DNA from 2 places in the Colwellia sp. BRX8-4 genome. Region 1 is predicted to be linked to the other one. Evidence: riboswitches for the same ligand, from Rfam matches in the RefSeq annotation. Region 1 holds a riboswitch; the other holds the start of a gene.

Evidence for each region. Region 1 has a riboswitch for cyclic di-GMP ahead of H4J56_RS17425 (DUF3718 domain-containing protein). Riboswitches for the same ligand answer to the same signal wherever they lie in the genome.
Region 2: it holds a riboswitch for cyclic di-GMP, as region 1 does, so the genes downstream of both, H4J56_RS01260 (GGDEF domain-containing protein) here and H4J56_RS17425 (DUF3718 domain-containing protein) in region 1, are expected to answer to the same signal.

Annotation. Positions count from the first base shown of each region.
Region 1 covers NZ_JACGVS010000028.1:15,066-26,447, reverse strand. The annotation lists gene H4J56_RS17450 (enoyl-CoA hydratase/isomerase family protein) at 1-114, shown strand, start outside; gene H4J56_RS17445 (acetyl/propionyl/methylcrotonyl-CoA carboxylase subunit alpha) at 149-2,173, shown strand; gene H4J56_RS17440 (hydroxymethylglutaryl-CoA lyase) at 2,173-3,090, shown strand; gene H4J56_RS17435 (CoA transferase subunit A) at 3,159-3,866, shown strand; gene H4J56_RS17430 (3-oxoacid CoA-transferase subunit B) at 3,887-4,543, shown strand; cyclic di-GMP riboswitch class I at 4,792-4,891, shown strand; gene H4J56_RS17425 (DUF3718 domain-containing protein) at 4,955-5,314, shown strand; gene H4J56_RS17420 (patatin-like phospholipase family protein) at 5,513-6,667, shown strand; gene H4J56_RS17415 (monovalent cation:proton antiporter family protein) at 6,987-8,954, opposite strand; gene H4J56_RS17410 (GGDEF domain-containing protein) at 9,205-10,095, shown strand; gene H4J56_RS17405 (hypothetical protein) at 10,106-10,759, opposite strand; gene H4J56_RS17400 (DEAD/DEAH box helicase) at 10,780-11,382, opposite strand, start outside.
Region 2 covers NZ_JACGVS010000001.1:285,492-296,873, reverse strand. The annotation lists gene H4J56_RS01285 (YfiR/HmsC family protein) at 1-786, shown strand, start outside; gene rarD (EamA family transporter RarD) at 1,020-1,943, opposite strand; gene H4J56_RS01275 (thioesterase family protein) at 2,197-2,664, opposite strand; gene recQ (DNA helicase RecQ) at 2,830-4,641, shown strand; gene H4J56_RS01265 (cytochrome c) at 4,714-5,013, opposite strand; gene H4J56_RS01260 (GGDEF domain-containing protein) at 5,264-6,265, opposite strand; cyclic di-GMP riboswitch class I at 6,496-6,578, opposite strand; gene H4J56_RS01255 (hypothetical protein) at 6,738-8,570, shown strand; gene H4J56_RS01250 (hypothetical protein) at 8,603-9,088, shown strand; gene H4J56_RS01245 (hypothetical protein) at 9,169-9,423, opposite strand; gene tesB (acyl-CoA thioesterase II) at 9,576-10,433, shown strand; gene H4J56_RS01235 (mechanosensitive ion channel family protein) at 10,430-11,382, opposite strand, start outside.

The sequences.
Region 1 (11,382 bases):
ACCAGTGAACGCATCGCATCAATTCGCGTTTCTGCAGAAGGCCAAGAAGGCTTAACTGCTTTTTTTGAAAAACGACCAGCAAGCTGGCAAAAAGAACCGACGAGTGAAGGATAAAAACATGTCTCAACTAACAACTAAAACAGCTAAAATGTTTACTAAAATTCTTATTGCCAACCGTGGTGAAATCGCCTGTCGCGTAATTAAAACTGCTCGTAAAATGGGTATTTTAACCGTTGCCGTATATTCTGATGCTGATGCTGACTCGCTTCATGTCAACATGGCTGATGAAGCCATTTACCTTGGTCCATCGCCCTCTCGCGAAAGCTATTTATTATCAGAGAAAGTGATTGAAGCAGCAAAACGTACTGGCGCTCAAGCCATTCACCCTGGTTATGGTTTTCTCTCAGAAAATGCTGACTTTTGTCGTCGATGTAGCGATGAAAACATCGTTTTTATTGGTCCGCCCGTTGCGGCCATTGAAGCGATGGGGTCAAAGTCTGCCGCTAAAAACATTATGGAAAAAGCCAATGTTCCCTTAGTCCCTGGTTATCATGGTGATGATCAATCCGAAGCCATCATTAAAAAAGCGGCTGACGATATGGGCTATCCGGTATTGTTAAAAGCTACCGCCGGTGGTGGTGGTAAAGGCATGCGACAAGTGTGGAGCGAAGCTGAGTTTAGTGAAGGTTTTGCTGCAGCTAAACGTGAAGCAATGTCATCCTTTGGTGATGATAGAATGCTGGTTGAAAAGTATCTAACACAACCTCGCCATGTTGAAATTCAAGTGTTTTGTGATAATCATCAACATGCCGTTTACTTATTTGAACGTGATTGTTCAGTGCAACGCCGTCATCAAAAAGTTATTGAAGAAGCGCCAGCCTTTAAAATGAGTGAAAAGCTACGTAAAGCGATGGGCGAATCTGCGATAAAATCTGCCCAGGCTATTGGTTATCAAGGCGCAGGCACGGTAGAATTTTTACTGGATGTTGACGGTTCATTCTACTTTATGGAAATGAACACTCGCTTACAAGTAGAGCACCCGGTGACTGAAATGATCAGTGGCCAAGATCTAGTCGAATGGCAATTAAGAGTTGCTGCTGGTGAAGTTTTACCAAAAACACAAGAACAGTTAGTCATTAATGGCCACTCTTTTGAAGCGCGAATTTACGCTGAAGACCCAAATAATGATTTTTTACCCGCAACGGGCACGCTAGATTTTTTACAACCGCCAGCAGAAAGCGCACATGTTCGTGTTGATACCGGTGTTCGTCAAGGTGATGAGGTGAGTGTATTTTACGATCCTATGATAGCTAAGCTAATTGTCTGGGATGAAAATCGTGAAAAAGCACTGCAACGCTTAACAAAAGCCTTGTCGGAATATCGTATTAAAGGTGTTACCACCAATATTGATTTTCTTTATAACTTAGCGACATCAAAACCGTTTATTAATGAAGAAATAGATACCAGCTTTATCGAGAAATACGACAGTGAAATATTTCATGATAACAAACAAGCGTTAGCCGACGAATTACCGATGGCAGCTTTGTATTTAGTGCTTTCACTGGCTGAACAAGCGAAACAAAAAGCAGCAACGACCAAAGATCCTTTTTCTCCTTGGAATAATACCTCGGCGTGGCGCTCTAACGAAGCGCATAATCACCGAGTAGTTCTTGCTCATAATGATATTGAATATCCAGTGACTGTTGAACAGAAACGTCAAGGTAATCGTAGTTACTATTTAATTTCAGTTGCAGGACGAACAGTTGATTGCCAAGGTCGAATTGCCGGTGACACACTCCATGTCAGTATTGATGGCTATCGCAGTCAAGCCACTATCGCCCACAACATTGACAGTTCAGGTGATCAAATTAGCTTATATCGTCAAAATGGCGTTTTTAACTTTATTCATATTAAACCTGATTGTGGTGACAATAATGCTGATGATAATCATGGCGGCCTATTAGCACCGATGAACGGTACTATGGTCAGCGTGTTAGTCAAAGCCGGCGATAGTGTGACTAAGGACCAACCCTTAATGATCATGGAAGCGATGAAAATGGAGCACACCATTCGAGCGCCTGAAGACGGTACCATTGATACCTTATTCTACGCCGAAGGTGACATGGTTGATGGCGGCAGCGAATTACTTGCTTTTACGCCACAGGAGTCATAATGAGCTCCCTTGCTAATAATACCTTACCTAAAAAAGTAAAAATCGTTGAGGTTGGCCCGCGTGATGGCCTACAAAATGAAAAACAACAAATCAGTGCAGAAGATAAAATTGCCTTAATTAATCTGCTCAGTGATGCCGGAGTCACTTACATTGAGAGTGGCAGCTTTGTTTCTCCGAAATGGGTGCCTCAAATGGCAACATCGACTGATGTTTTCAATGGGATAGCACGTAAAAAAGGGGTCACTTACGCTGCCCTCACGCCAAATATGAAAGGTTTTGAAGCGGCTGTAGCGGTTAATGCCAGCGAAGTTGCCATTTTTGGCGCGGCCTCTGAAGCGTTTAGTCAAAAAAACATTAACTGTTCAATTGCTGAAAGCCTTGAGCGATTTGAACCAATAATGGCTGCAGCCAAAAAATTAAACATTCCGGTACGAGGCTATGTTTCTTGTGTTGTCGGTTGTCCTTACGAGGGTGAAGTATCACCAGAAAAAGTGGCTGAAGTGGCTGAAAAACTTTACCAAATGGGCTGTTATGAAATATCGCTTGGCGATACGGTTGGTGTGGGCACACCTGTTAATGTACAGAAGATGTTACAAGCGGTTAGTGCCCGTGTACCTAAGGCTAAACTAGCGGTTCATTTTCATGATACCTATGGTCAGGCGTTAACTAACATTTACACCGCTTTACAAAATGGTATTGCCGTTATTGATAGTGCCATTGCTGGATCGGGTGGTTGCCCTTATGCTAAGGGCGCTTCAGGTAATGTTGCCACTGAAGATGTGGTTTATTTACTCAATGGTTTAGGTATTAATAGCGGTATTAATTTAGATAAGTTAGTCCATGCCGGTTGGTTTATCAGTGATAAATTAGGTAAAACCCCGGCATCTAAAGTTTCTAATGCCTACCGTGCACAGTAATAAATATAATAATAAATGACGATGTATGATAAATACTCTATAGAAATAAATGTAATGAGGATTAAATAATGGCCGGATTTGACAAAGTAGTAGCAAGCTATGAAGAAGCGATGGCAGGACTTGAAGACGGCATGACCGTTATCTCGGGTGGCTTTGGTTTATGTGGTATCCCAGAAAATCTAATTAGTGAAATAAAGCGCAAAGGCACTAAAGCATTAACGATGGTTTCAAATAACTGTGGTGTCGATGATTTCGGTTTAGGTGTGTTACTGCAAGACCGTCAAATCAAAAAAATTGTTGCATCATATGTTGGTGAAAACGCTGAATTTGAACGTCAAATGATGAATGGTGAATTAGAAGTAGAACTCACACCACAAGGCACTTTAGCTGAAAAAATGCGAGCTGGTGGTGCTGGTATACCTGCTTTTTTTACGGCAACAGGTTATGGAACACCGGTAGCAGAAGGTAAAGAAGAGCGTGAAATAGACGGTAGAATGTATATCCTTGAGCCCGCAATTAAAGGCGACTTTGCCATTGTTAAAGCCTGGAAAGCCGACCGTTACGGTAATTTGGTTTTTAGAAAAACAGCACGTAACTTTAATCCTATGGCAGCAACGGCAGGCAAAATTACCGTCGTTGAAGTTGAAGAGATAGTTGAACCTGGCGAGCTAGACCCAGACCAAATCCATACACCAGGTATCTATGTTAATCGATTGATTTTAGGTACATTTGAAAAACGCATTGAACAACGAACTGTTCGTACTGCTCAGTCATAAATAATTCCGGAGACTAAACAATGGCTTTAACAAGAGAACAGCTAGCACAACGTGTAGCACAAGAATTACAAGACGGTTATTACGTTAACTTAGGTATAGGTATTCCAACGTTAGTTGCTAACTATATTCCTGCGGGAATAGAAGTGATGCTTCAATCTGAAAATGGTTTACTTGGCATGGGACAGTTTCCCACCGAAGACGAAATTGATGCAGATTTAATTAATGCCGGTAAACAAACGGTCACGATGGCAAAAGGTGCCTCTATCTTTGATAGTGCCGAGTCATTCGCAATGATACGTGGCGGACATGTCGACTTAACAGTACTAGGTGCCTTTGAGGTCGATGTAAACGGTAACATTGCTTCATATATGATTCCAGGCAAGCTGATTAAAGGTATGGGCGGTGCTATGGATTTAGTTGCGGGTGCTGACAATATTATTGTTACTATGACTCACGCTTCTAAACATGGTGTTTCAAAACTTTTATCTAACTGCACTTTACCGTTAACAGGTAAGGGTTGTATTAAAAGAGTACTCACTGATTTAGCCTTTATCGAAATTAAAGATGGCAAGTTTCATTTATTAGAGCGAGCACCAGGGGTCAGTATTGAGGAAATAATAAAACTCACTGAAGGTGAATTAATTGTTCCTGAGCATGTCCCTGAAATGAAATTTTAATAACCTAGCGGCATATTAATCATACGATTAAATAAAAAAAGAGCTTTAGCTCTTTTTTTTTACTCTATATTTTAACATTACATTAAAGTTCACTTAATGGTTTTGATAGTCACCATTCGATTAAGCACATGTTCTATTTGAAAAAAAATTGATAAAAGTGTTTTTTTTATTAAATTTCTTTACGCATGTCACTAGCGTATTACACATTTTTCTTGCATTTATTGGCTCAATTCGCAATACTAAAAGGGACAAAGAAAAGGCAAAACACGTGAAATCGTGTTACGCAAAACCACCGGTCTAAGGGATTTATGTTTTATATATAAATTCTATGACAGCGGAGTCACCTCGTTATACAAGGTACATCCCGTGGTTTTTTCCTTTACTAACTAAATTAATTACAAGGTTACTAAAATGAAAAAATTATTACTAGCTTCTACCATCACTATTTTAACATTAACGTCTGTTGTATCGGCGCCGAAAGCACAAGCTGCTGACATCGCTCAAAGCGTTTGCCAGTATGTAGCTGCAGACGACAAGAAACGCATGCGTTCGTTCTTAAAAACGAATAGATTAAAAATTCGCACTATCTTTCATGGTATTGAGTGTAATGGACAGAATCTGTTGGCGTTTGCATCGTCTAATGGTTCAGTTAAAACAGGTTCTTTGATGATTTCAAAGTTACCAAAGAAAGTTGTTTCTGAAAACTTAGCTATTTTGCAAACCGGATCGCAACCATTGATAGACGCAGCTAACGAACGCGTTAGCAGCTAAACTTATTTTTTAGTAGATGTTATTTGTTCAATCAAGTGTACTGTTTTACTAGATAATAATTCTATGTCATTTTAAAAAGCCTGCTTCTGCAGGCTTTTTTTTGCCTTAGTCATTTCAATCTATTTTTTGACTCGTTAAGCTAGCACCAGGTTAAAAAACTGATTACACTTAAGTTATACGAAGAAGACTGCGATATACATGTTGAATAAAAGAAGTTATAAAGACAGTAAGAATGCTTTAGTACTTACTGGTGGTGGCGCCCGAGCGGCTTATCAAGTAGGTGTGCTTTCTGCCATATCAAAATTTGTCCCTAGAAATCATGGCATCCCCTTTCCCATTATATGTGGCACCTCTGCTGGTGCTATAAATACCACAGCGCTAGCCTGTTATTCTTCATGCTTTCATTTGGGGGTAAAAAAATTAGAATGGGTTTGGAAGAATATTAATACCAGTCGAATATACCATAGTGATGGTATTCGGGTTTTCTCACATTTGGCGAAAGGTATGCTGGCAAGTTTCCAAGCAGATTATGCCAATAAAAGTGCGCGTAGTTTACTAAACAACGCGCCACTTCGTGACTTACTGAATATGGTGGTCGACTTTAAACGTATCGACACCAATATTTTACGTGGCTATTTATCTGCAGTTTCTATTACTGCATCAAGTTACAGTAATGGCGATTCAATTAGTTTTTATCAATCTGATGAGTCTATTTCTCCTTGGTTTCGCGCTAAACGTCGTGGTGAGCCTTGCCAAATTAATAGTGAGCACTTAATGGCTTCTGCCGCTATTCCCCTTGTGTTTCCTTCAATCAAAATTCGCCAAGAGCATTATGGTGATGGGTCTATACATCAACTTTCACCGTTAAGCCCTGCGATACACTTAGGTGGAGAAAATTTGTTTATTGTTGGTGTTGATCAACCTAAAGCACCACTTCATAGTAAAGTGAATAATCCTCATCCTCCGACAACCTCTACTGTTGCCGGTCATTTACTTGATACTATTTTCTCAGATACATTACACAGCGATATTGAACGTCTAGAACGAATTAATGAAACAATAAAACTTATACCACCAGAACTTAGAAAAGAAAAAGATGGTTTAAAACCGATATCATCATTTCTCCTTAATCCCAGTCATGACTTTAATGCCATGGCCGTAGAGTATTTTTCAGACCTACCACTATCGATACGTTTATTATTACGCAGCGTAGGTATCTCTAATGACTCTGAATCAAGTATTGTTAGTTATTTATTATTTGAAAAAAATTATTGTCGGCAGTTAATTAAACTGGGATTTGAAGATGCTATGGAGCAAGAGACTGCGATTAGAAAATTTTTATCTCTTGAATAACGATCCATTGCTAAAGTAATAAAGTAAACGCCTTGTTGAACAAAGCGTTTATTGGCTTAGTACACTGCGGACAACCAAGAAAAAATTCCCCCTCTCTTGGATGAAATGTCCTGCTCGTTATACTCATCTAGACCTAACAACACTGCGGACATCCAAGAAAAAGTTACCCTCTCTTGGATGAAATGTCCTGCTCGTTATACTCATCTAGAGCTAACAACACTGCGGCAATCAAGAAAAAAATTCCCCCTCTCTTGGATGAAATGTCCTGCTCGTTATACTCATCTAGACCTAACAACACTGCGGACAGTCAAAGGAAAAGCTAAACTCCCTTTTGAACAAAGCGCTCTGCTCGTTCTACTCGTCGAGGCTTTCCGCGTACAATCAGGGTATCCTGAGCTTGAAGAATAGTGGCTTCATCGGGTTGCTCTGATTCAATATTGTTACGGCGAAGCGCAACCACCGTGACCCGTTTTGCCGATAAATTCAGTGACGCTATAGAATGCCCATTAGCATAAGAGTTTTCCGTTAATATAATCCCATTAGCGAATTCAATGCGATCCATAGCTTCAGGACTCATGTCAGTATGCTCACCCTGAAAAAACCCATGCAAATGGCTGTAGTGGTCTTTACGTTCTTTTTGTACACGGCGAATAATACGAGAGAAAGGCACTCCGGTTAAAGATAACACTTGAGAGACCAGCATTAAGCTGCCCTCTAAACTCTCTGGTACCACTTGATTAGCACCCGCTTCTTGCAATGCTTGTAGTTGATCGTCATTTCGAGTGCGCACAAGGATAGGAACATCGGGTGATAATGATCTAACTTTTTGAATAACCTCAAGTGATTGTTTGTCCTCACCAAAAGCAATAACAACAAGCTTAGCTTTCGACAAGTGAGCTGCTTGTAATAATTCAGTTTGTCTTGATGAGCCAAAAAGCACATTTTCTCCTGCTTCACGCGCTTTTGTTGCCCTAAGTGGGTCAATATCGATAGCAACAAACTTAATCGACTCTTGCTTTAAAAAGCGACTCACCGTTTGGCCAATTCGACCAAAACCACAAATAATGACATGGTCACTTAACTCTGTTTGCTCGGGAAGTTCAGCTAAATGATCGGTATCTATGGGCTTTTCGTTACTCAACATCAACGACCAACGACGAGCATTGTTAATCATATAAGGTGTTATCGCCATACTCAATACACCTGCGCCTAACAAGATAGAAGCAGTTTCAACCGGTAACAATTTAACCTGATTGGCTAAAGCGATAAGCACAAAACCAAATTCACCCATCTGTGCCAACATAATACCTGCAGCCCAAGCATCTTTAGCCGCTTCTCCTGCGCGTTTTGCTAAGAAGGCTATAATCAGTATCTTAACCACCATAAAGCTGACCATAACGCCGATAATAACCAATGGTGAGGAATAAACGATGCCGATGTCGAGTTTCATACCGACCGTTACAAAAAATAAACCTAGCAAGATATCACGATAAGGCCGAATATCGGCTTCAAGCTGATACTTGTACTGGCTTTCACCTAACATCATACCTGCGAGAAAAGCCCCTAAAGCCATAGATAAGCCAAACCATTGCGTCAATGATGATGCGACTAAGGTAACTAATAAGGTTGTTAAAACAAATAATTCATCGGTTCTAACTTGCGCCACTAAATTAAATAAACGTGGTAGCAACCATTTTCCGGCAAACATTAACAAGGTAACGACAAAGACGCCTTTAACTAGAGCAATCAGTAGCTCAACAACCATTGAACTATCAGACTCTTGGGCAAACATCGGGATGATAATTAATAAGGGAACAACGGCTACATCCTGAAAAAGTAAGATAGCAACAGAGAGCTGCCCAGACTTTCTTTTCATTGCGCCCGTTTCACTCAATTGCCGAATAACGATGGCTGTTGAAGAAAGCGCTATAATACCACCAATAATCAAAGCACTAGCAAATGTCTGACCAAACAACAAAGCAATGCCCATAAAAAAAGCTAGCGAAATACCTACTTGAAGACTACCAACCGCTAAGACCAGATGGCGCATGGCGATTAATTTAGGTAATGAAAATTCTAAGCCTAGGGTAAAAAGTAAAAAGACGATACCTAACTCAGCAAAGTGATCGTAATCCACTTGGTCTTGAACCAAAGATAAACCATGATCACCAACCAGCATACCTGCCACTAAGTAGGCTAAAATTGCCGGTAAGTGTAAACGGCGAAATAACCAAACAATAAGTACAGCACTTGATAGAATAGCTAAGAGTTCAAAATGACCTGTCACAAAAAATCCTTATTTTATCATTCGCATCGGTATTAAATTTATAAAAATAGAGTGAGCACTACTGAGTCTAAAGCAATTATCGGTAGTTTGACAGCGGCAACTCCTTGCCATTAATGAATTGTCAAAAATTCGTCAAAGATTTTATTAATATAAACTCATTTAATATCAATACTATAAAAATAACCACTTTAAAATAAATTTAGGTATAAAAATTGCTTAATCATATCTGATAAAATAATCAGGTGATGATATGCAGACATTAAATTTAGTAGATAATCAGGCTTTTCAATATAACGCTTTTAAAGTGTTTGATAGTCCTGACCATGAAAAATCTAATAGAAAATTAGCGTTAATGGAACAACTCCAAACATCGCTAGAGCTTGATCGTTTACTCAATATTTTTGCAATGGAAGCAGCTAAGTATGTCGATTTTTCAGGTCTATATTTCAAGAAAGGTGATATGACCGCTTCGATTAGAGGGAGTAGACAAGGTAAAAATGAACGTAGTTTTGAATTAAAACTAAACCAAAAGTTTGTTGGTATTTTGACCTACGCCATTAATTCACCAATAAGCATTACTAATTATAAGATACTTAACGAGTTACACCAGTATTTAATTCACCCATTAAATAATGCTTTACAGTATCAGGAAGCTTTGCTGTTAGCGATGCAAGATGGATTAACCTCTTTAAATAACCGTCGATGTTTTGATGAGCAGTTAAAGCGTGCTATGCACCATGCAAACCGCCAAAATAGTAAAGTCGGTTTAATCGTCTGCGACCTCGATAAGTTTAAATTAATTAACGACAGTCATGGCCACAATTTAGGTGATGATGTCTTGATTCAGTTTTCTTTGGCGCTTAAAGAAAGTGTCCGAGATTCTGATAGTTTATTTCGATTTGGTGGTGATGAGTTTTCAATCATTGTTGAAAATGCCACGCTAGATTCTCTACTCGTTATTGAACAGCGGATATACAGCGCAATGACTCGTGATCCTTTATTATCAAAACATCAAGTCAGTTGTAGTTTAGGGCATACTTTTATGGACAGGATGGATACGCAAGCAAGTTTTTTTAAACGCGCCGACAAAGCGCTATATCAAAGAAAAATATTTAAAGACCGTAAGCTAAGTTTAGTCTAGTGAGATTAACTTAGCTTAATTTTTCGTCTTCTGCAAAATAGCGAAGCGCTAATTTTTGTTGCTCTGGCGTTCTGCCAATAAGCAGGCGGCAAAACCTTACCGCTTTGCCAAATTTGTCAATGCCGACAATTGATAGTGCTTTTTTAAAGTTTTCAGCCGACAAGTCATAGGTTTCAATAAAGTGCTCAATAGCAAGATCAACACTTGGATAAGTTACCCCATCAAAAGTAAACTCGGTGCCAATATAATCAACATCGAGTTCGACGCCCTCAAGCGACAATAACCAACCTTGATAATTTAAGCGTTGTTTGGCTATTTCATACATCATCCAAGCACTTTTTTGAAAGCCAATAAAATTTCCGCTTTCAAACTCACTATCAGCAAGCTCTTCTTTCGTCCAATTGATACCTATCGCTAAATCTTTTTGATAGGTTTGTGCTAAAAAGTGCTTAACATTATTGGCAACAGCCCAAATAGAATGCTGCTTTGCCTTTCTCGCTAAAGAAGTACATTCACGACAACTAGGTACAGATAATGGTGGATGTGAGCAATCAAAAACTAGAAAATATTGATGCGGAAAGCCAAATGTTAATTCAGATGGCTCGCCACAAAACCAGCACTGATGGCGTTGTTCAAAGGGTATATCAACTAAGGTGTGTGCCATAAGTACTGTTCAACAATAAATTATCTACGTTTGCCGGTAGGCGCTGGTTTGGCTTTTTTGGCCACTTTTGCACGTCGTTTAGCCGCAGGCGTACTATCTGCCTTTTTACGGGCTATTAATTGGTTTTTCTCTTGTGTCGCTTTGTAGCGGCTTTTCTTTAGAGGTTTATCTTCTTTTTCAGCATATTGTGCTGGTAAAGCACGTTCTAGTTCATATCCAGGGACAATTGTTCGTTCAAAAGTTCGACCAATTAATGCTTCGATATTTTCTAAAAACTGTTCATCTTTAGGGCTAACTAGTGAAATTGCCGTACCAGACTTTCCTGCTCGGCCTGTACGGCCAATACGGTGCACATAATCTTCAGCAAGATAAGGCAAGTGAAAGTTAACAACGTAAGGTAAATCAGGAATATCTAATCCTCGAGCTGCAACATCGGTAGCAACAAGCACGCGAACTTTTCCTTCCGTAAATTGTTCAAGGGCTTTGTTTCTTGCGCCTTGTGTTTTATCACCATGACACAACGCCGACTTAATTCCGTCAAGCTTAAGTTCTTTAGCGAGTATATTTGCACTTTCTTTGGTACCTGCAAAAACAAGTACTTGCTGCCAATTATTAATACCAAT
Region 2 (11,382 bases), on a different contig from region 1:
GAAAATTTACAAAAGATGCAAAAAAAATTAATTCAATCTGAAAAAATGGCGTCGTTAGGCACCTTAACTGCAGGGGTTGCCCATGAAATTAATACCCCGCTTGGTATTGCAGTAACATCAACAAGTACAGCTTTAGAAAGTACTCTCAAGATTCGTAAAAACTTTGAAACAGGCAACTTAACCCGCACGGCAATGCAACATTACTTTAGTGGTATGGAGAAGGCTTCTAACTTGAATACTAACGCTTTAGAGCGTGTTATTGAGTTGTTGAATAACTTCAAGCAAGTCGCAGCCGATCAAATGGTGGGAGAAGAGCGAGAAATTGATTTAGTCAGTTATATTGAAGAGGTCATGTCTACGTTATCGGCAGAAATGAAGCGCTTTAGGGTGAGTTATCAATATAGCGGTGAAAGTGAATTGAAAATAACCACCATTCCAGGAGCGTTAGCGCAGGTGCTAACAAATTTAGTCACGAATGCGTTAAAGCACGCTTTTGAAAATAAAGCACAGGGCAATATTGCTATCAACTTAACGAAAACCCAAGACGGTCATGTTGTTATCGTCTTTAAAGATGATGGCCATGGCATGACTCAACATGTGCTAGATAATATTTTTGAACCTTTCTTCACCACCAAAAGAAATTCTGGCGGTACTGGCTTAGGAATGAATATTGTTTATAATATTATATGTCAAAAACTACAAGGCAATATCAAAATTAAAAGTAAACTAGCCCTAGGGTCTAGTTTGCAGATCACCCTGCCAATAAAGCTTAAAGCCAATACTTAACTTAACTAAATGACATAGTCTTTTTAAATAGTCTCTACAGCATTGCTAACAGTTAAAAACTACAAGATAAGATCAAGATTGAAAGTAAACTAGCACTAGGGTCTAGTTTTCAGATCACCCTGCCAATAAAGCTTGAAAGTAAACTAGCACAAGTTTCTAGTGTTCAGCTTACTCTGGCAAAAAAGCTTAAGGCCAGTACTTAACCAACCTTAGATATAATCCCGGTAATACAATTAACGGCTTAATCCTTCATTCAATGCTAATTTACGTTTTTCATTTCTGGCTTTTAGTGAGTCAAGGCTATAAATAACTAAAGCTAACCAAATCGCAGCAAAGGTGGCTAATTTAGCAGGTTGCAATGTTTCTTGATAATAGAAGGTTGCTAAAAAAAACATAATACTGGGTCCAATGTATTGAAAAAAACCTAGCGTTGATAATGTTAATCTCTTTGCCGCAGCAGTAAAACATAACAGTGGCGCTGTAGTAACTACGCCTGCAGCGATCAATAGCAGGTTTAAATTTGAGCTGTTTTCAAACATGTTAGCGGTATTAGTATTAACAAATAACAACCAATAAACAATCGCGAGCGGTAGCATCATGCTTGATTCAATTAATAAACCAACAAAAGAATCAAGGTGCATTTTTTTACGTAACAAGCCATAAATACCAAACGTTCCAGCAAGTGCTAATGAAATTACCGGTAATGAACCTAATGCAACCAGTTGAATTAACACGCCACATAATGCCAGCGCAACGGCAAACTTCTGCATTTTTCGCAAACGCTCACCTAAAAAAATAACACCGAGTGCGACACTAAATAAAGGATTGATAAAATAACCTAAACTCGCGTCTAGTAGATGATCATTATTTATCGCCCAGATGAATAAAAACCAATTTACTAATAGAAAAGTAGCGGATAAGGCAAGTTTAGCCAATAACCTAGGTTGTTTGAGTGTATCGATTAATACCCGAAATCTTTTACTGATGATAACGATTAGAAATAACAGTAGGCTCGACCAAATAATACGATGAACCATAATTTCATCAGGGCTGATAGAAGAAATTAATTTGAAATAGATGGGCGCTAAACCCCAAAGCAGATAAGCACTAATCGCGTTAATTACGCCATTACGGTCTTTGTTATCAGTTACAGTCATGATTTTCAGTAAACTTTAGCAGCAAAAATAAAGAGCCGAATTATAACACAATGATTTTAATTTCAGCGCTTTACTTGTTCGATAACCGCAAACTGTCGGCTGTATATTGATAATACTTTTGCTAACGTTATTCACTTTAATTAGCTAATAACTACTCATTTACAATGAATATCTGTTGTACGTTTTTAAATAGACCTGAATCTAGCTATCGTATGAACACAAAGCCAGCACTTTAAAAATTAACGGGTGAATATTAACCAACTAGATAAGTACCGGTGCCAAAAGCAATGTGGTCACCTTTTTCGTTATGTAATTCCATGCGAGCAACCGCGACTTTATTGCCACTACGAATAATATGAGCTGTAGCGATAAACTCCTCACCACGACCTGGTCGTAAATAATCGGTACGCAGATCTATCGTTCCTAGGCAGCTCAAACTTTGTTGAATTGTTGTTGGTGTTTTGTGCTCAAGTTGTTCAATCATATTCGCTGCCACGACAACACCACCAGCAAAATCAAGGGCTGATGCAGTGACACCACCATGTAGCGTTTTCTGTAATGGGTTGCCCATTAACTTATCTTGCCATAAAAAACGTACTTCAGAGGTATTACAATCAAATTTACTAACGGTTAGGCCCAGTAATTTATTAAAGGGAAGGCTGTGTGACCAAAAATGAGTAAGTTGCTCAATCATTTGTTTTTCATCTAAATTATTTGTCATAATCCTTCCAATTTAACCAGCAGATTCTTCTAACTGGTCTAATGTCTTCATTGTAGCTTAGCACTTATCTTTCTAAGCATTCAATAAATACTAAAATAGTGCTCTCGACTTTTTTTGTGGCTGGGGTAAAATAACAATAATTGTCGTTTAATAAAGTTTACTCCGTTGCTAAAAGCTCCCCCCACAGTCTCACAAGCTCAGCTTGAAGATGCGTTAAAGCATCATTTTGGTTATCAAACTTTTCGAAGCGGACAATTAGAAATTATTCAGCAATTATTTCAAGGTCGAGACAGTTTAGTACTTATGCCAACGGGTGGTGGTAAATCGATGTGTTATCAACTGCCTGCCGTATTATTACCAGGAATAACCATCGTTGTTTCACCCTTAATAGCTTTAATGAAAGATCAAGTTGATGGTTTGACTCGACAAGGTATTTCAGCGGCTTTTGTTAATTCGAGTTTAGATCAAGAAACAATCAATGATATTTTTGAGCGCTTATCTCGTAGTGAGCTTAAGTTGTTATACATAGCTCCAGAGCGTTTAAAAAATTATTATTTTATGCAACGCTTGGCAAGCATACAGATAAGTTTATTTGCTATTGACGAAGCACATTGTATTTCACAATGGGGACATGATTTTCGGCCGGCATACACACAACTTCATACAATTAAACAACGATTTCCATCGGTACCGGTTATGGCGTTAACAGCAACTGCCGATGTTACAACCCGAAGAGATATTCTTCTTCAACTCGCATTGACTGATCCTTATATTCATCTTGATAGCTTTGACCGGCCTAATATTCGTTTTACCTTAGCGGATAAATATAAGGGCGATCACCAGGTGTTACGCTACATTAAAAAGCGTGGTGATGATTGCGGCATTGTTTACTGTAGTAGCCGCTGGCAAGTTGAGAAATTATCTAAAATGTTAGCAAGTGCGGGTATAAATTGTTCTGCCTATCATGCTGGCATGGAAACAGAGATGCGCAATATTGTCCAAGATGGTTTTGCCAAAGATAATATTCAAGTGGTTATTGCCACCGTAGCTTTTGGATTGGGCATCAATAAATCAAATATCCGCTTTGTGATTCATTTTGAACCTCCAAGAACACTCGAGTCATATTATCAAGAGATTGGCCGTGCTGGCCGAGACGGTTTAGCGGCAGAAGCGTTATTTTTGTATGATGAAAAAGATGTAGAACGCATTACCAAGTATATAGCTGATGGTGATAATGAAGAAAGGGTGAACGTTGAACAACAGCGTTTTCAAGCGTTAAAAGGCTTTATTGAAGCTCAAACCTGCCGTCGACAAGTTGTACTTAATTATTTTGCAGAATTTACCACTAAAAAATGTGGTAACTGTGATATTTGTTTAGATCCACCCACTCAATTTGACGCTACTGAAGCGGCACAAAAAGTCTTATCTTGTGTGTTTCGTATCCAGCAACAAGGTGATATTGAACATGTTGTGCAAGTGCTCAGAGGGGAGTTAACTGAAAAAGTTAGGCAACTGCAGCATGAAAAAGTGTCCACTTTCGCTATCGGTAAAAGTAAAACTCCGGGATATTGGTTTGCTATTATTAGACAATTGATTCATTTGGGATTTTTACAGCAAGATATTTCTCAACAATCTGCGTTATTTTTAACACAAGCATCGCGCTCGGTGTTGAAAGGGGATGAACCCTTAATGTTAGCTTCACCAAGGTTGCAAAAAGCGAGTTATTGGCAACAAGATAAAACCGATAAACGTTATGACCGTGTCTTATTTGTTAAATTAAGAAGTTTGCGTAAAACGATTGCAGATGCAGAGGATATTGCGCCATTCATTGTTTTCAATGATGCAACGTTGTCAGAGCTTGCGCGTATAAAGCCAAAAACATCACAGCAAATGCTAAATATTAATGGTATTGGTGATACAAAACTTGCCCGTTATGGACATGACTTTTTGCAAGTTATTCAACAGCATAATGCTTAAAACAAAAAACGCTCAATTGAGCGTTTTTTAATTTTATTTTTGATGAACCAGGTTCAACAATAATTACTGAGTTTATTTTAAACTAGCGTAATAAGCCGAAATATTTGCGATATCTTCATCACTTAAACCCATAGCCATAGGTCCCATAACAGGATCTTTACGTTTACCCGCTTTAAAGTCTTTCAACTGTTTAGCAAGATAAGCTTCTTTTTGACCAGCAAGGTTTGGGTACATAGGTACCGCAGAGATACCAGCAGCACCATGACAAGCAGCACACATACCAGTTTTTGCTTTACCAGCAGCAGCATCACCAGCAAAAACAGGAGACGCCATCATTAAAGTAGCAGCAACAGCTAAAGTAATTTTTTTCATAAATTATTTCTCTCTTAGTCGTTAGGAATTTTACACTGCATTCAGTATATGAGAAAACAAGGAGGCTGTCGTCGACTATTTTTAGCTAAGCACTCGCAATGTAATCTTCTTTGATTTACCACCGAGTATATTAAGATTATTACCGATTATATTGAGTAAAGTTGGGCATACTATCACTGATATTATTTATTGAAGTGAAAATATCAGCGAGAGAAAAATGTCATCAAGCAAAAAGTATCTTGTTGAGCGATTAAGAACTTAATGTATTATTTTTTTTGTATAAATCGGGTAGTAACAGGCGTGATTTTTTTAAGATACTGCTGGCATTTTCAGCAATATTAAAGGTGTCTACACCAGTAGACAATGTCATTTGAGGTAATCTAATACCAGACTTACTACTAACAAAGCGCAGCTTTTCAACGCCATGTGTTATTTTACTGGCAATTTCTCGAGCACTTTCTTTGTCAATATCAGGTAACAGAATTAAAAATTCATCGCCACCTGAACGTATTGGTAGACCGCTGCCATCAACATAACTACTCACTTTACTGGCTATTTTTGATAAGAGAACATCACTAATTAAATGACCGAATTGCAGATTAACTTCTGAAATTTGATCAACACAGACGACAATTGCGGCAACTTGCCGACTTGGATCTTCTGTTAGCCATAAATCTAAATGCTTAGACATAGCTTTACGATTATAAAGACCGGTAAGTGGATCCATGTAAATTTCTTCACGTACTTCTTTTAATTCAACTTTTAACGCCTGGGTCTTTTTACGGGTAAAAGAAATATGTTCAGCAAATTTTTGTTGGTGTAGTTTAAAGGCTTTAGATGCCTGGCGAATGCTATTTACCGCAACGACTATTTTTTCTTTATCGGCAGATTGTAGATCAGAAATATTGCCGTCTAGCGTGGTAATCAGTTTATTAATACTCTGCGATGATTTTTGGCTGTTTTTTTCAACATGGGTGACAACGTCATCTAGGTCGTCAATGAGTTCATCTCTGAATTTACTTTGGCCTAAAATGAATTGGCGATAGTTTTCTTCAATGAAAAAATCATCAAGCTTTTTACCCGTGGCAAGTTTATTTTCAATGGCAGTATTAAGAAGAATGTTTTTTTTATTAATATATTCGTAGCTAACTGAATAATTAATTGGGCTGACAGGTAAAAACCACCGCTGTAATTGTTTTACGGCCATGTTCATTTTTAGTTCAGCTTGTTTTATGGAATCATGATATTTCATTGTTCCATCTCAATTTGCACACCCAATTAATAATATCAATAGACCATTTTCTAGTATAAACAAGTAAAGTACCACATATATTTTTTGTCTATAAAAAACATATATTTAGTTATATAGTATTTTAAATGAAGGTAATATATGACAGAAAATAATTAAAAATAAGGGAAGGACCGCAAAGTATACCGAAAGCAAACTGTTCAAAATAAAGACAAGCCCCCACTATATCTATACTTGGCAGTTCCGCTATCCTAGGTTTCCCCTTAGACCGGTAACTTTGCGTCTCTAGCTTTCACTAGATTTGCCCTTTTCGAGTTTTAGAAACTCTAAATTCATTATAAGCGTTGAACTATGCTTGTAAACCTTTATTATGAATAATTTGTTGAACCGTAACGAAAACCTATAAGTAATAGATAAATTTATAGGTTATGGCTGATCACTCTACTGATCATTAGATAAAGGATTTTAGTTAATAATGCCCTGTAAACTGTTGTTGATCCTTTGTTTTTTTATAGCTCCTTTATTTTGTTTTGCCAATGATGCTTTAAACGTTGAGCAAAACATTAAAGATGTTGAGCGCTATTTTTTACAAGACGCTGAAAACCTTCCCTACGAAGAGATCATTACACTTTCAAAAAAAATTTTGGGATCTCAAGAAAATTATACCGTCCAAATTCGTGGAAAAACCTTCATCCTTCTTGCTGATGTTGCCAATAATAAGGGTGAAAATAGCGAAGCATTTCATTTTGCGCAAGATGGAATTTCTCTGCAAGGACTTGAACCAGCCATAAAGTTTAATTTATTGCTGAAAGTTGCAGATGGCTATTATTTACAAGAGAAGTATGAACAAACTCAAAATATGGCAACCAATGTTATTTTAATGGCAGATTCTCCACAAGTGCTAAAATATCGTTTAATTGCTTTGAGTTATCGAGCTGTTACCTATGCGTTGCAAAATAAAAACGATTTATCGATGAATGATCTTAATCAAGTTAAGGTGCTGATTTCGGTAAATCCTCAGTATGAGGATCACCTTTGTCTTTTAGAAATTTTAGCAACGGCATATTATTATTTAGGCGATTATCAAACATCGCTAACCATGCAAAATAAGCTATTAACGTTAAAATTTGATTTAGACAAACTGGCTAATATTGACCAAACTTATTTACACTTAGGCCGTGCTTATTTTCAGTTAAATTTATTTGATGATGCTTACAATGCTTTTTGGGAAGCACAAAAACACGGCAAAAATAAAAATGCTCCAATTAGTGCTGCCTATGCTGAATTAGGATTGGCAGAGGTGTTATTAAAGCAGGGAGAATTTAGTGACTCACATAATTGGCTATTATCAGCCAGTGCTACATTTAATGAAAAGAGCTTAAATAAGCCTTATTTAACCTCGTTAATTCTATTAGCAGAGACCTCAAGTCTATTAAACAATAAAGCTGTATACCAACATTACCTTCAATTAGCTGAATTAACTGCTAAACACATAAAGCTATCAAAAAAGCAGGCTAAATTATTACTTTTATTAAGTCATATGTATCAGCAAAACGGTGATTATAAAAATGCGTTAATGGCCCATAAAAATTATCTTGAATTACTTCAACAGTTTCAGAAAAAGGCTGAACCCTCTTTAATTATTGACTCCAGTCAAATGTTAAGTGCAAATGATAAAAGTCGAAATTTAATCCTGAATCTCGCTGAACAGAGTAAGCTACAAACTCAATTCAGTGCAAAATTTATCGCGCAAAAAGAAGTTATATATTTATTGATTGTGATCGTTATTTTATTAGTCATTACGTTGGTTTTTTTTGGGTTAAGACAAAGAACGTTGCGCTTAAATCAAGTATACGATGAAGAGGAACAGCCATTATCTTATTTGGTAACGCCCTCCCAAACGAAAAGAAATTATCAACTGAATTATAAAATGGCGAGGAAATACGACTATCCCTTAGCGATTGGCTACTTATCAGTTGTTAACTGGCAAGAGCTTACCTTTCACTTTAATGATAAAATTATGCTCGAAGTTTCAAAAACATTAGCGACCTTACTTAATGAGTCAAAAGGTGAATTTGATGAAGCGGGTACGATTAACGATGGTGAATATTTACTGATAGGTCCTCACCAAACTCAAGCTGAAATAGCGATTAAGTTAAATAGTTTAGCTAATGCAATTAAACTGAGATTCTTCGCTAATTTAGGTGATTATTCACTTAAAATTGGCTACGCCTATGGCTCACCCACAGCACAAGATATTGACCCTTACATATTTTTATCGCGTTTAAGTGAAACCACTAAAGCGTAGTCAATATTACTTTTTATTTTAATAGGCTTAATATGATTTTTGTATTGTCCATTGCTGCTATTTTTGTAGCTTTGAGTATTTATTTTTATTTTCGAGCAGAAGGTCTGCAACGCGAATTATTTAGTGTGAAAAAAGAGCTCAGTAGTAGTCAGAAAGAAAATAAGTTTTATATAGACTCTATGGCAATAATTGCCAAGCGACACGAAGATTTTGTTAAAAATCGATTACAAATAATTAAAAATTGTCAGGCATTAGAACCTGAGACGATTGAAATTATTTCACCACTGGTTAATAACTATGCCTCGATTTTTATTGAGTGTTTAAAAGGAAAAGGTAAACTGCAGTCAATCACTAAAAAGTGTTATGGAAATTTTGACGGTGACGCTTTTAAAAGGTTCGTGGCGCATGTTGCTAAGCAAGATGCCAGCGTAAGACGAATGTGGTCAAGTAATAATTTGACGGGGTATATTTCTTTAATTGAAGCTTTATTACTGACTAAAACTAAAAAAGATGCCTAATAGGGGCATCTTTTCATGTATCTCTGAAAGTAGGCTAGGTATTTGCCTTTAATCAAGGATGAATAATTAAGGACGAATAATTAAGGACGAATAATTATACTTGGTGTTGAGTCTACTTCACCTTCACCGTTAATGGTTGCTGTTTTACCATTGCATTGTAATATGGCTAAGCTGCCGTTATTGCTATTTCTAATAAAAGATAAGTCGTAACCAAACTGAGTCATGCTACTGGCGGCAAATTTTTGTGCAAGAGAAAGCCTGTCCCATAGCGACTGTTCCTCATTACTACCTTGCCTTCTTTCTAACAATACTTCTCTTTCTAATAGCGCTTCCATTGAGATCTCTTCGTATTTTTAGTCAATAATTTTCTTATTCCCTAGATACTACCTTGCAGCGTATGAATTTTCAACAATTTTAAAATGTCGCTAAAGATATAAATTATAAATATGCTATAGTCAAAATTTTATATCAGTGAGTGCTAAATATTATGAGTCAAGTGTTGGATGATTTATCTTCATTATTAGAATTAGAGGTAATCGAACAAGGAATTTATCGTGGTCAAAGCCAAGATTTAGGCTTTCGTGCGCTGTTTGGTGGTCAAGTAATGGGACAAGCTGTTTCTGCCGCTCAAGAAACAGTTGATTCAGCACGTAATGTTCACTCGCTTCATTCTTATTTTCTACGTCCAGGTGATGCCAGTAAGCCGGTTGTTTATGAAGTCGAAAATATCCGTGATGGTAAAAGTTTTAGCACCCGGCGTGTTAAAGCAATTCAAAACGGTAAAGATATATTCTATATGACGGCCTCTTTTCAACAATATGAAAAAGGCATTGAGCATCAAGATCTTATGCCCGATGTACCCGCACCTGAAGATTTAGCGTCTTACACAGATTTCATTTTCGACAACCAAGATAAAATACCTGAAGAAATTAGAGGTAAATTTTTAGCTGAAAAGCCCATCGAAATGCGTCCTGTTAAACCTTATAATTGGCTGCAACCCGAAAAGACAGCACCTAAGTCTCAGATGTGGATAAAAGCAAACGGCACCTTATCTGATGATTTACGTATTCATACCTATATGCTGGCTTATACTTCTGACTTCTTGTTTTTACCAACGGCTTTATTTCCACATGGCTTGAGTCATTGGCAACCCAATTTACAGATTGCCACTATTGACCATGCCATGTGGTTTCATCGTCCATTTCGTTTTGATGATTGGCTGCTTTACGTTATGGATAGTCCGTCAGCAAGTGGCGGTCGAGGCTTAGTTAAAGGGCAAATTTTTAATCGTCAAGGACAGCTTGTTGCCTCAACGATGCAAGAAGGCGTAGTTCGTCAACGTTAAAGTTGTCGACTTGAGCGACTTTTTTGCCAGTCATAGCCGGTAGGATGCTGAAAAACACGTAAACTGAATACCGGTGCCATAGCGAATAAATGGTCAAAAATATCGGCTTGTATACTCTCATAATTCTTCCAGTTTTGGTCATTACTGAAACAATATATCTCCAGCGGTAAGCCTGAGTCGGTTGCCGCTAATTGCCTGACCATACAAGTCATCTCATCATGTATTTTTTCATGTTTAGCTAAGTAAGCGGTAATATAAGCGCGAAAAGTTCCGACATTGGTTAACTGCCGGCTATTAACATTATCGTTAGATAAATTAGCCGTTTTTAAACTCGTGGTGATTTCATCAGATTTTTGCTGTAAATAATCTTTTAATAAACTAATTTCTTTGAGTTTTTCAATCTCAGCACTTTGATAAAATGAAATACTGTTGATATCAATAATAATGCTACGCTTAATGCGTCGACCACCTGAATTAAGCATGCCTCGCCAATTCTTAAATGAGCCGTTTATTAAGGCGTACGTAGGAACAGTTGTCACTGTATTATCAAAGTTTTTTACTTTAACCGTATTTAAACCAATCTCAATAACATCGCCATCAGCACCATAATTAGGAATTTCAATCCAGTCACCAGGCGCGACCATTTTGTTTGCTGATATTTGAATACTAGCGACTAAACCTTTAATCGTGTCCTGAAATACTAATAATAAAACAGCAGTTAATGCACCTAAACCACTGAGTAAATAAATAGGTGACTTATCTAAAATAAATGAAATAGATAGAATCGTAGCAACCAAATAAATAACCAGTTTTATCACTTGTATCGTTGAGCTTAAGGGTAAGTAGCGGTCACGCGCAGTATTTTGATAAAGACTTCTAATGACGTTTAAAATAGCACTAATAGAACGTGCAATTTGAAAGCTGAGAGCTATTTTTACAAAAACCACTA